3 regions of the Cohnella boryungensis genome follow, and region 2 is predicted to be linked to each of the others. Evidence: riboswitches for the same ligand, from Rfam matches in the RefSeq annotation. Region 2 holds a riboswitch; each other region holds the start of a gene.

Region 1 (4,221 bases), on a different contig from region 2:
TTAGCTGTACCACGCCTGAGGGGAACGTTCTCGTATTCACCATTTTTAAGTTCAACCTCTGTTTAATATCCACAAACAGCGGTTTCCCTTCTCCCAGAACAACAGGGTGAACAGATAATCTAAATTCATCAACAAGTCCTAAATGGATAAAAGTTGTAATAAGATTTGCTCCGCCATATAGCCAGATGTCTTTACCTGGCTTATTCTTTAGTTTATTTACTTCTTCAAGAATACGATCATTTATGAATATTGCGTTATGATCAGTCCCCTTTTGCGTTCTGGAAAACACATATTTCTGTTTGCTATGAACTACATCCCAGAATTCCTTTTCAGAATCCGTATGTTCAGTTCCCGGAGTAAACTGTCCCCATAGATCATAGCTTTTTCTTCCATATAAAATGGTATCGATTTGATTTAAGAAATTAATAAATCCCAGCTCAGCGTCCATAATGCACCAATCAACTTCACCATTTTTCCCTTCAATAAAACCATCTAAAGTAACTGCTAAATCTAAAATTATTCTTCGTTTCATGATGGTTACTCCTTTCGTTAATGTACCACCCATAATAGATCTCAAATACGTCACCTTATGTCATATTAATAAAAAGAGGATATCTTTAACTCCGATTAAAGCCCTAGTCCTGATATACTGAAGGTGGTAAAAATGTGGAAGTTCATTGGAGGGATTAATCTGAAGCCGTCTGTTAAGTACATCCTGACTGCTTTGACTGCTGTAATAGTTGCGGCGACTGTTCTGATCGTGCAACGCAACTTTTTTCAAGGGAAGCTAACGGATTACACAGTAGTCAATGATGGCCTTGCGGTCACCAAGGAATTCAACGTGAAGTCCAGCACGCCTCATCAGAACTCATCGGTAAAAGGATCGATCTTGGTATGGGCCGACAAAGGAATGGCTGAGCGTATGCGGATTGTTGCATCGTATGAGATTGATCCCAAAGATTTCGGCGGAATGATTATTTACATCCCGAAGAAATGGTATATCTCCAATATTCTGAGCAGTCACCCCGAAAATCAAAAGACATCTCTAACGCCAAGAGCTTCCCAAGGAGATAATATCATCGATGAATGGAGAAATAGGGTTGAAGTGGGTGTAGATTATTTAGGTAAGCCCTCAGGAGGCGGGTCAGGAACCGTAGTGATTGATTTAGTTTCTGATCAAAAAGCGATTTTACCATCGGAAATCTTCAATGTTATGGTTACAGTAGGCTCCGATATGCGGGAGGGTGTGCGGTCAATAGGAGTAGGCTTCATCAAAATTCCCATCTCTGTAGCCGCTGAAGGTTAATTATTGCGATTCTTCCTCTCCTATCTAGCTAGTGCTAAGCCCGAGCGGACGTTGAGGCTAACGGAATATCAGGCATTGCGTTTACGGAAGCAACGGTATCCGTCTTCTTCGAAGGTTGAACCCAATATTGCTCATTGCCCGGAAGATCATCGAACCATGCCGCTTGATCGGGGCAATCCAAAATCATGAATCGGCCATAGTGACCGTCCCGAGATTGATGATACTTTAAATACGCTTTACCATTCTCTATAGAGAGAATTTCGATTTTTCCCGAGGTATGGCTCATCGACAATCGAACCCTTTTACCTAGACCGGAGGTTAAGGCTTTTGCTTTCTCCACGACATCATAAACTTCTCTCAAAGGGAGAACGAAAGCGTTATTCCCTGCAACGGGCCGATTAACAAAGAAATAGTACGGAGTTACACCCGCCGCGGACAGCTTGTCGAGCAACTCTCCCAGCACCTTCGGATCATCATTTATTCCTCTCAGCACGGGTGTCTGATTCACAACGATCACGCCTGCTTCATGCAAAGCAGCGAACCCTTTCATGGCTTCCGGTGTTATCTCGCGCGGGTGGTTAATATGCGCCATTACATAAATTCGTTTATCTGCCATTGAATTTGCCTTAAGCGTCTCTAACAAATCTTCATCCTCATAGATTCTCATTGGATTGAATACAGGCATCTTGGAGCCTAACCGGATGATCTTGACATGCTCAATAGTTCTTAAGCGTTCAAGGATAAACCTGAGCTTCGGAGTGCCGAGTATCAGGCTGTCCCCGCCAGTAAGCAGGACGTTGCTAATCTCCGGATGCTGCTCAATATACGATAATCCCGGTTCAATATCCGACACGGCTTCTTTGACGTCATTGCGGAATAGCCGCTTGCGAAAACAGTATCTGCAATATGCCCCACATACTTCCGACACGATTAGCAGGGCCGTCGAACTATACTTATGTTGACACCCAGGAACCACATAATTCGTATCTTCGTCTGAAGCATCCCATCTTCCATACTCCCCGAGCTCTTCCTCATTTGGTATGACCAACTTACGAATTGGATCGTCTGGTTCATTCCAATCAATGAGACTTAAGTAATAATCATTCACCCGAAAAACAAACTTGTCTGTAATAAGCTTCAATCTGTCTCGTTCTTCTTGGGGAATGTTCGTCAATTTGTCTATATCGGTAATGTACTTAGGCTTTGCCATTAAACCAACTCCTCTTAATATGGATAAATAAACTGGAAACAAAAAAAGACCCATTCACACGGGTCAGAAAACAAGCAGAGTTGTTAACTCTACAATAATATGACCCATCTATGTGCTGACGAGGTTAGCTGACGGACTCGGGATAGATGGTTCCCTACGATCCATCTGGATCGATTCGCCCCAGTTACTGGGTCCCCCGCTTTCCGGATTTACGGAAATTAAGCAGTAAGATGTGAAACTTTACTAAAACTATAACAGATAACATTCAAACTGACAACTTTGTTCTCTAGTAAAAGTTGTTTGTAAGCGTGTGGAATAACGTGACAACCGCAAAAAGCTGCCAAGGTTCCCCTTGCAGCTGATGAACTACGATATTAAGAGCGGGGTTTATTAATGAATTGACCTGTATTCTCGAATACTTTCTCGTCTCCTACCACAACCACGATATCATCTTCTCTCAGAACCACATGCGGTCCTGGCGAGATAGAGACATGAGTTCCTCGGCGCAATGCAATAATCGTGGCGCCTGTATTCTGCCAAAATTGAAGATTTCCGATCGTTTGTCCGACTACATGTGAATTCGGTAAAATCTTTAACTCGATTGGATTATATGGTTTAAGATTTTGCAGCCTGTCTGAAGTCTCAATGATCTCCGTCAACAAGACTTCAAGCTTCAGATCCAAATCCTGTTTTTCTTGCAGCAACTGCTGCAAGTTTTGCTTGAGCGAATAAACGGATTTCAAATACTTGTTTTTCGTTATATATTCATAAGCATGATGACTGGACAAGATAATGATCTCTTTGCCTTGAGAGACAGAAACAATATTTTCTTCCTTAAGCAATCCAATCGCTTTTCGAATGGTTTCAGGAGACACATGGTATTGCCCTGCCAGCAGCGACCTGCCGGAAATCTTACTATTTACAGGGATTTCCCCACTTACGATCCTTTGCGCGATATCGAGTGCAATAGATTTATATCCTGCCTTTTCTACATCCGGCATAAATTCGTTTTACTCCTTATTCTGTGAAATGACTCTAAAGACAATCATACGACTTACAAAATAAGAAGTAAACTGCCATACCTCAGCCGCGTCATCGATATTAACATCCTGATAATAACCTGAAATGAAAATTTGTTCTTGTCAACTGACACTCGTCATTAATTGTGCTTCAGTACCCGATGCAAATCGTTCATTCACTAACAGCAGCTGCATCAAAAAATAGGAGTTTAGAATTATTACGCAAGAATAAATAGCAATATATGTTAATTATTCGACTTTATCTCCTATTGAACATATGCCAAGTAGAGGAAATAGAAGTTTTAATGTGATATTTGTATATTACTGTCATTGTTCACGCTTACTTCGGAATTGAACCAATATTTTCCTTGATTTACACTAACATTTGTAAGGACATCTATTTATCCATCTACAAAAATATCAAGAGAATGGAGAGGAGAAAATGATAAACATGTATTCGAATTAAATCAGAACGTAACCTGTCGCACTCGTCTACTCTTTGTTGCTAGTGTTCTGCTTTATGATTGCTTTTGACATCTAAACGATAGTGCTCGGAACTAAAATACAGAAAGATTACAAAGGAGAGAATACTGTATGTACACTTATTCCCGCTTGAAGAAAACGTTTTACGTCTTTCTGGCCTCGACCTTGCTTTTATCATTAGGTACTTTGTCAAATGGAGCATA
Region 2 (4,221 bases):
CACAGGAGCGGCGGGGAAGGCCGAGGAATTCCGTAAAAACCTGTGGTTGACCAACATTCAAGCACTGGGCAAATCCCGTTAATGCGGTTGGCTACGGTTTGATTCGTCAAAGAATAAACGCTCTTGCCCGGAATGCGGGCGAGAGCGTTTGTTATGAACGGCGAATATGATAGACGCACTTGCGATCTCCGCTGGCCAAGCAGTCCGAACGGCTGACCGTCGCTCCAAGCAACGATTCGAACAGCTTCAGCTCGCAGGCGCAAGCCTGATTGTATTTGTTGGCGACCTGAGCAATCGGACAATTATACTCGGTCAGGACATAAGCGTCGTCGGACGTTTTCTCCCAGGTCGTCATATAGCCGTTGTCATTTTGAATGTCGGACAGAGCCGCAACCTTGTGCTCCAGCTCGGAGTCGGCCATCTTCCCGGCGTACCGCTTGTACAAGGTTTCCTTGCGCTTCTCGAAGAGAAGATTGACCATCGATTGTCCGGCTTCGTCTTCCAGCTCCGCGAGAAGATCCAATGCAACGGCATGATAGTTTTTCGGGAAATACTCCTCGGCTTGGGCGGCCAGCCGATATACGGCGGCCGGGCGGCCCATCGGAAGCCGGACCGTCGTCGATTCGATCAAGCTGTCGCGTTCGAGATTGGCGATATGCCGCCTTACGGCCATGCCTGTAATGCCCAGTTGATCGGTAATCTCCTTCGCCGTCAGTTCCCCGGAGGTTTTCAGCATTTGCATAATCCTGTTGCGCGTGGACAAATCCAGATCGTCTTTCAAGACATAACCTCCCGGGAATAGACTTTGTCCGCTACAGGACAGAGCCTGCAACGGCGAGATCGTGAGCTTCGCATTCCGCCGAGCAGTAACCTCGATGTTCGGTTTCGCAGGCCTCGCAGCACAAATGCTGCAGATGGCAAGTATCGTCCGCGCAGTTCAGGTAGCGGTCCGTCTTGGCGCCGCAGTGATGGCATTCGCCGACGAGGATGTGCTCATCTGTAAGGTTGATGCGTACGGAAACTCGCTCGTCGAAAACGTAGCAGTTGCCGTCGAAGCCTCTGCCTTGCACCTCGGGATCCTGACCGTACGTCACGATGCCTCCGTCCAGCTGGTAAACCTCGTTAAACCCTTCGTTCTTCAGCACGGCGGTCAGCATCTCGCAGCGGATTCCTCCGGTGCAATACGTCAGAATCGGCTTGTCCCGGTGCTCGGTCAGATGATTGCGAATCCATTCCGGGAATTCGCGGAATGTCTCCAGATCCGGCTTGATCGCGTTGCGAAAGTGGCCGAGATCGTATTCATAGTTGCTCCGTCCGTCGAGAATGAGGACGTCGTCCTGCTGCATTTTTTCGTAGAAGGCTTTCGGGCTCAGCCGGTCTCCGCCGTCCGTGTTCGGATCGAGCTTCTTGTCGTAGCGAAGCGTCACCAGCTCTTTCTTGTGTCGAACGAACATTTTGGAGAACGCGTGGCCCTCCGCTTCATCGATCTTGAACAGCAGATCGGAGAAGAGGGGGTGGGCATGCATCGCGGCCATATAGGCATCCGTCTGTTCGATTGTGCCGGACAGCGTTCCGTTGATGCCTTCGTCGGCGATCAGAATGCGTCCCCGGATGTCCAGAGCCTTGCAGTATTGCAAATGCTCGGCGGCCAGCTCCGCAGCGTTCGGAATCGAGACATATTTATAGAACAGCAAAATGCGATAGGGAGTCGTCATGTCGAAATTAACACCTTTCTTGATAGGTAATGAGCCTAACCGATATTTCATTATCGTAGCGGTTCCCCTCAACATAGTCAACATATCTGTTTAATATGTTTGGAAATTCCGAAGAAAGGTTTGACATTTCGACGGCTGCCGCATACTATAGAAGTAGCTTAATTTCCGTCCTTCAGGGATGGAAAGCGGGGGAACCAGTCTTCAGGGGCGAATCGTTCGTCAGAGCGTAGGGTACCATCTACCCGAGTCCGTCAGCTAACCTCGTCAGCAGAGATGGGTCTGAGTCTTCGACATTTTACTTTTCCTTTCGGACCCTTTTATGGGGTCTTTTTGCGTTCTTTGGAGACCCTTTATCGCTCAAGCGTAGGCTTGCGGCGATCGGGTCTTTTTTGCGTAATTTCATATCCAGGAGGTGTGCGCGATGCATCAAGCGGAATCGGCCAGAACGACTTACGAGCAATTGATGGAACAAACGAAGCTGATCTTGCAGCGGAAATCGGAGCCGTCTGAGCACTCCCCGACCGAGGACGATTACGCCGTGCTTCATTTGACCGTTGAAGCGAGCGGAGCCGGAGTGCGAGGGGAGGATCTGGCGCTGGCTCAGCTTGGCGTCGTTCGTTTCGTCACGGTGATGACGCAGATCGTGTCGGGCTGGGGAGGCAAGCTGATCGAAGCGAGCCAACACTCCTACACGGCAATCTTCCCGATGTCGGTGCCCGATGCGGCCAGTCGCTGCTGTCTTTGCGGGATTCAAATCTTGAATGCGATCGATACGGCCATCAACCCCTCGTTCACGGAGGAAGGCCTCGATCTTGCGCTGCAGGGCGGCGTCGGCATCAGCATGGGGGCCGTTTTCGGCTTCGAGACGGGACTGAACCTGCCTGCCGACAGTCTGTATTATGGAGAAGCGATGGGCAACGCCGTCGAATACGCCAACATGGCTTACGGCTATGTCATCGTCGATAAGGTCGTCAAGGAGCATTTCGAACGCTCCGCGACGGAATTCAAAGCCAGCTTCAAGCCGTATCGCCATCATGAATGGGTCGGCTATCGGTTCGATGTAGGCTAAGGCGTCGGGAGGGGAGCTCCGAAGCGCCTGAGAGTTGCATCAGGCCAGATTATGTGACGGGGAATTGGCGATCCCCGCAACCTATCGATCTGCCGGAAGGATTTCCCGAGCTGCTGGGGAAATCCTTCTTTTTTGCACGGATTGATGGATGAAATGGTGGATATAGGGAATAATTCGCCTATATTCTTTCCGGTCGAGGAAGAGAGGAAGAGGACATTGACGAAGCAATCGCCCCAGCAGCCCAAGGATGAATCGCGCAGAAAATTTCTGAAATACTCGGGCACGGCTCTCGGAGGCGTCGTCGTAGGCGGCGTCATCGGCGGAATAATCGGCACGAACAGGAGCAAGTCCGGACCGGAGGGAGCGGTTCCGCCGGAAGCGACGGAAACGCCCCAGTCTCCGCAAAGCCAGGATTACAATCAAGCGTTGATGTTCTTCTCGCAGGGGCAATTCCAGACGGTCGAGGCGGCAGCGGAGCGCATATTTCCCAAGGATGATAACGGTCCCGGCGCGAAGGAGCTCGGGGTTGCCTTTTTCATCGACCACCAGATGGCCGGCGCTTACGGATTCAACGCCCGGGAGTATATGACCCCGCCGTTCTACAAAGCCGAGGCGACGCAGGGCTATCAGCTGACGTTCAAAAGAAGAGATCTGCTCGCCCTCGGCCTGGACTCGTTGAACGAGTACAGCCAGGACAAGCACCAGAATACGTTCGCCAAGATTTCCCCCGAGCAGCAGGATGAGGTGCTTACCGCCTTCGAGAAGGACGAGGTGAATTTGAAAGGCGTTCCGGGGTTGGCATTCTTCACGATCTTGCGGAATCTGACCCTGGAAGGCGTCTATGCAGACCCTCTCTACGGCGGCAACAAAAACATGGCCGGCTGGAAGATGCGCAATTATCCCGGCAACCAAATGAGCTATCTCGATCTGATCGAGAAGGAAGAGTTCATCCAGATGGAGCCGCTCAGCCTTCACGACCATCTGCAACTAAGCTAAGGAGGAACCCCGAATGGCGAACAAGCTGCCGAAAGTGCCCGTGGTCATTGTCGGAATGGGTTGGGTAGGCGGTATTATCGCAGCCGAGCTGACCAAGGCCGGGCATCACGTCGTTGGCCTGGAAAGAGGCAAGAGCCGCAGCACCCAGGATTATTATCACGTACACGACGAGCTCAGATATGCATCGCGTTACGAGCTCATGCAGGATTTGTCCAAGGAAACGGTGACATTCCGCAATACGGAAAAAATGAGAGCCCTCCCCATGCGCTCCTACGGCTCCTTCCTTATGGGAGACGGCGTCGGGGGGGCGGGCGTGCACTGGAACGGGCAGTATTATCGGTTTCTGCCGTATGATTTCCAGATACGCACCATGACGGAGGAGCGCTACGGAAAAAACAAAATTCCGAAGGACATGCCGCTTCGCGACTGGGGCATCACCTA
Region 3 (4,221 bases), on a different contig from region 2:
GGGATAAGAGCAGCAAGAGGCCTCCCACGACGTGAGGCCTCTTGCGCATGGTTGCAGATAATACGGAGTAAGCTTGCGTGCATTATCAATAAATATTTTCGTTAAAATGCTGATGGGACACCCTTTGTGCTTGAGAAGGGAATTAGTTAATGATATTAATCTTCCGTTATAGTTAACATAATTATACTTATGTTAATTTTGAAAAACGATGGTTGACCAGAAAATAGAATGACGGTTATTATAGATGAATAAAGTCTATGAATCAGTTTAATCCAATTAAGGATATGAGATATCCTTAAAAGCTTTTTATTAGACGAAAAGGAGCGAATAGAAATGACTTCGGAGTTTTTTAATGAGAAGATTTGGGAAGACGCCTGGAGGAATGATCAATCGACCACGATCCACAAGATGAAATTGGCGGGGATCGACAGCACGCATGCTTTCGACGATAAGGCGGAGGCCTTTAATGCCGAGGCGTTCAGCGAAGAGGGACGGCGGAGAGCGAAACGAATCATGAACTGGATAGAAGGACAAGGCGTAGATTTCAAGGATTCGACTATTCTTGATATCGGTGCCGCTTCTGGCGGATTTTCGGTCCCGTTCGCGGAAAGAGGCGCCGCCGTGACTGCCGTAGAGCCTTGCCTTCCTCTGGTCCGACTGCTTGAGAGCAATACGAAAGAGCTTAACAACCGAAGTGTTGATATTGTGCCTGAAGATTTCGAGGACATTGAGATCGAGGCTAAGGGCTGGAAAAACGCTTTCGACCTCGTATTCGTATCCATGTGTCCGGTTATTGCCGACTGGGAGAGCGTAGAGAAGGTGCTGAGCTGCGCTCGTCAATATTGTTACATGAGCTTGTCGGCAGGCTTCAGGGAGAACAGCCTGGCGAACGAGATATTGCCGCTTATCAGCGATCAGCCTCTGCAGACGACCGGGCAGCTGGAAATGGCTTACCTGCTCCACTTGCTGTACATCAAGGGTTATGCTTACGAGTCGCTGATTACCAAGGAAATGAAAACGATGGAGCTTACCAAAGAAGCGGCGACCGCAAATGTGTTGAATTGGTTTAAGCAGCACGGGCTTCCCGCAGATTCGCAGCATCGGGATATTATCGCCGCGTATCTGGATCGGACCTACCCGACGGATAAGGTAACCTTTCAACAGGGAGGGCGCTTCGGCAAGGTGCTGGTGCGCCTGCAAGATCAGAGCATGTATTCCGGAGAACGGCGAACCTAATAAGAACTATTCAGTTGACGAAGAAGAGCCCTTAACGTTAGGGCTCTTCTTCGTATTGCAGCAGGGCGTATGTATCGAAGAAACGCAGAGCGACAATGAAATTCGAATAGAAAACAAGAGACGAGTTCATGTAAGCGTTATTTCGAACTGAATTGTTCATTAAAGCGTTTAATGGCTTCGCTTTTGCCGTTTGGCAATCCGACATGGATGCAGTATGATCATTCCGTAAGTGATATTCACTGTACGCTGAGCTTCCGAAACAGGAAGGCGGGGGAACCAAAGCGACGATCGATCTTGAGCGTCGCAAGGGGTGAATCGGGAAATGCAGGCTGCTTGCATCCCGTAGGGCGACTCTAAACGCCCGAATCCGACAGCTAACCTCGTAAGCGTCGTTAGAGAGGGTGAAAAACTTCGGTGCTTGACGGCCGCGGGGGGATCCTCTGCGGTCTTTTTTTCTATGCACAAAACGCGGCTTGCGCGGATATTGGCCTATCAATTATGACACATTAAGGAACGGTGATTTCTTTGAGATCAAAAGTGAAAAGATGGCTGTTGGGCCGGCCGCTCAAGTCGAATGAACTGGGAGAGCAGCGACTTAGAAAAACGAAAGCATTAGCGATACTTTCATCGGATGCCTTGTCCTCGGTCGCCTATGGTCCGGAACAGATTCTGCTCGTGCTGATGACGGCGGGCGCGGCCGCTTTCTGGTACTCCATCCCGATTGGGATTGGCGTTCTTATTCTGTTGATGGCGCTGATCTTGTCGTATCGTCAAATCATTTTCGCTTATCCCCACGGCGGGGGTGCATATGTCGTCTCCAAGGAAAATCTCGGGATATCCGCCGGTCTAATTGCGGGCGGCTCCTTGTTGGTCGATTACATTCTTACGGTTGCTGTTAGTGTATCTGCAGGAACAGATGCCCTCACCTCGGCGTTCCCAAGCCTTCATGAGCACAAGGTCGCCATTGCGGTGATGTTTGTCATCCTAATTACGTTATTGAACCTGCGAGGGGTGACGGAGTCTGCTTCGCTGATGGCTTATCCGGTTTATTTGTTCGTGCTGGCGCTTTTTATTCTGATCGGGGTGGGCTTGTACAATATCCTCAGCGGTCACGCTTCGCCTGATCTGCACACTTCGATCGGCACGCCGGTAGCCGGAATCAGCCTGTTTCTTCTCCTTCGCGCTTTCGCTTCGGGGAGTTCTGCCTTAACCGGCGTAGAGGCCATATCCAATGCAATTCCGAACTTTAAGACTCCTGCTTCGCATAATGCAGCCAAAACGCTCATGGCTATGGGAGCTCTGCTGGCGCTCTTATTTTCGGGCATCGTGTTGCTGGCTTATTACTACGGGATCGTTCCGAAGGCGGAAGTCACGGTCGTATCGCAAATCGCCGAGCATACGTTCGGTCGCCATTTCATGTACTTCTTCATTCAAGGAACGACGGCTATGATTCTGATTCTCGCGGCGAATACGGGATATTCGGCCTTTCCGCTGCTTGCCGTCAATCTGGCCAAAGACAAATTTATCCCTCGAATGTTCAAGGTAAGAGGGGACAGATTGGGCTACTCCAACGGCATTATTATGCTCGGTGTGCTTTCGATTCTCCTGATCGTCGTGTTCAGCGGGGATACGGAGCAATTGATTCCGCTATATGCCGTCGGCGTATTTATTCCGTTTACGTTATCTCAGACGGGAATGAGCCTGAAGTGGATTCGGCAGAAGCCTGATGGATGGGTTCCCAAGCTGATCGTGAATCTGATCGGAGCGCTCATTAGCTTCACGGTCACGCTGGTCTTCTTCATCACCAAGTTTTCGCAGGTCTGGTCCGTTCTCCTGTTCCTGCCACTAATCATATTCCTGTTCATACGGATAAGAAAGCACTACGAAGCCGTCGGGGAGCAATTGAGACTAGCCACTTGCGAGCCGGCGCTGCCGATCGAGGGGAATATCGTCCTAGTGCCCGTATCGGGAATTACACATGTTGTAGAGCATTCGCTTAACTACGCCCAATCCCTCGCTGCGGACCAGATTATCGCGGTGTACGTTCCGTTCGAGAGGGAGGAGGAGCAGCGCTTTCAAGAGAAGTGGCGGGACTGGAAGCCGGATATTAGGTTAGTTACGCTGCATTCGCCGTATCGGAGCATCATTCAACCGTTAACCCGATTTATCGACTCGATTCAGCGCAAGGCCAGCGAGTCAAATTATCAGGTTACCGTCATCATTCCGCAATTTATTCCCAAGAAAGGCTGGCACAACATTCTTCATAACCAGACGAGCTTCATGATTCGCACGCATCTGTTGTATCGCAAGGATGTCATAGTGACGACCGTTCCTTATCATCTAAAGAAATAACAAGTGCGCGTGCGCTGGCGAAAACCCATCCGCCAAGCTGCTTTGATAATAGTGGCTTGGCGGATTTGCTCCAAGAAAAGCGCAGGTTTAATCCTTGACGCAAGGTAACATAATAGTTATTGTAGATATGTAGAGTCTTTTTTTCGAGGTGATTATGAATGAAGTACTCAAAGGCTACCGATTATGCTCTCCATACCATGCTCTTTCTTACTGTAGCCACCCCGCAAAAACCAATGGGCGTACAGCAGCTGGCGAAGCGGCAAAATGTGTCTCCAACCTACTTGTCCAAAATACTGACCAAGTTGGTAAAGGCGGGCATGATTGAATCGATAACAGGTGTGAATGGCGGCTATCGACTCAAACTAAATTGGGAGAATATTTCGTTCCTAGATATTATCCATGCGATAGAAGGCTCGGCCTCCTTGTTCGATTGCAGCTTCGAGCATGGACCAGATTGCCCGATTCAAAAGGTGGTTTTAGCGGCAGAAGAGAAGATGGAAGAACAGCTGAGGAATCAGAAAATGTCGGATCTTGTGCGGGAACTGAATATCGTTATGTAGCCATTCTTTATTTCGAGTTAATTAAGGACATCTAATGTCTTTAAAATCTATAATATAAAATTCATAATTGGGG

Evidence for each region. A riboswitch is a leader RNA that binds a small molecule or an ion and turns the genes downstream of it on or off. The one in region 2 is predicted to bind cyclic di-AMP.
Region 1: linked by a shared signal. The riboswitch ahead of ACFO1S_RS24895 (KamA family radical SAM protein) and the one ahead of ACFO1S_RS27510 (hypothetical protein) in region 2 are both predicted to bind cyclic di-AMP.
Region 3: linked by a shared signal. The riboswitch ahead of ACFO1S_RS24290 (APC family permease) and the one ahead of ACFO1S_RS27510 (hypothetical protein) in region 2 are both predicted to bind cyclic di-AMP.

The regions. Positions count from the first base shown of each region.
Region 1 covers NZ_JBHSED010000065.1:251,066-255,286, forward strand. Annotated here, with positions in the region: gene ACFO1S_RS24885 (dihydrofolate reductase family protein) at 1-532, opposite strand, end outside; gene ACFO1S_RS24890 (hypothetical protein) at 665-1,306, shown strand; gene ACFO1S_RS24895 (KamA family radical SAM protein) at 1,341-2,516, opposite strand; cyclic di-AMP (ydaO/yuaA leader) riboswitch at 2,616-2,751, opposite strand; gene ACFO1S_RS24900 (GntR family transcriptional regulator) at 2,891-3,517, opposite strand; gene ACFO1S_RS24905 (S8 family serine peptidase) at 4,130-4,221, shown strand, end outside.
Region 2 covers NZ_JBHSED010000074.1:27,144-31,364, reverse strand. Annotated here, with positions in the region: gene ACFO1S_RS27525 (hypothetical protein) at 1-82, shown strand, start outside; gene ACFO1S_RS27520 (helix-turn-helix transcriptional regulator) at 152-781, opposite strand; gene trhO (oxygen-dependent tRNA uridine(34) hydroxylase TrhO) at 813-1,715, opposite strand; cyclic di-AMP (ydaO/yuaA leader) riboswitch at 1,861-2,000, shown strand; gene ACFO1S_RS27510 (hypothetical protein) at 2,137-2,784, shown strand; gene ACFO1S_RS27505 (gluconate 2-dehydrogenase subunit 3 family protein) at 3,001-3,780, shown strand; gene ACFO1S_RS27500 (GMC family oxidoreductase) at 3,794-4,221, shown strand, end outside.
Region 3 covers NZ_JBHSED010000065.1:126,930-131,150, forward strand. Annotated here, with positions in the region: gene ACFO1S_RS24280 (ABC transporter permease) at 1-7, shown strand, start outside; gene ACFO1S_RS24285 (class I SAM-dependent methyltransferase) at 334-1,236, shown strand; cyclic di-AMP (ydaO/yuaA leader) riboswitch at 1,471-1,641, shown strand; gene ACFO1S_RS24290 (APC family permease) at 1,762-3,588, shown strand; gene ACFO1S_RS24295 (Rrf2 family transcriptional regulator) at 3,747-4,148, shown strand.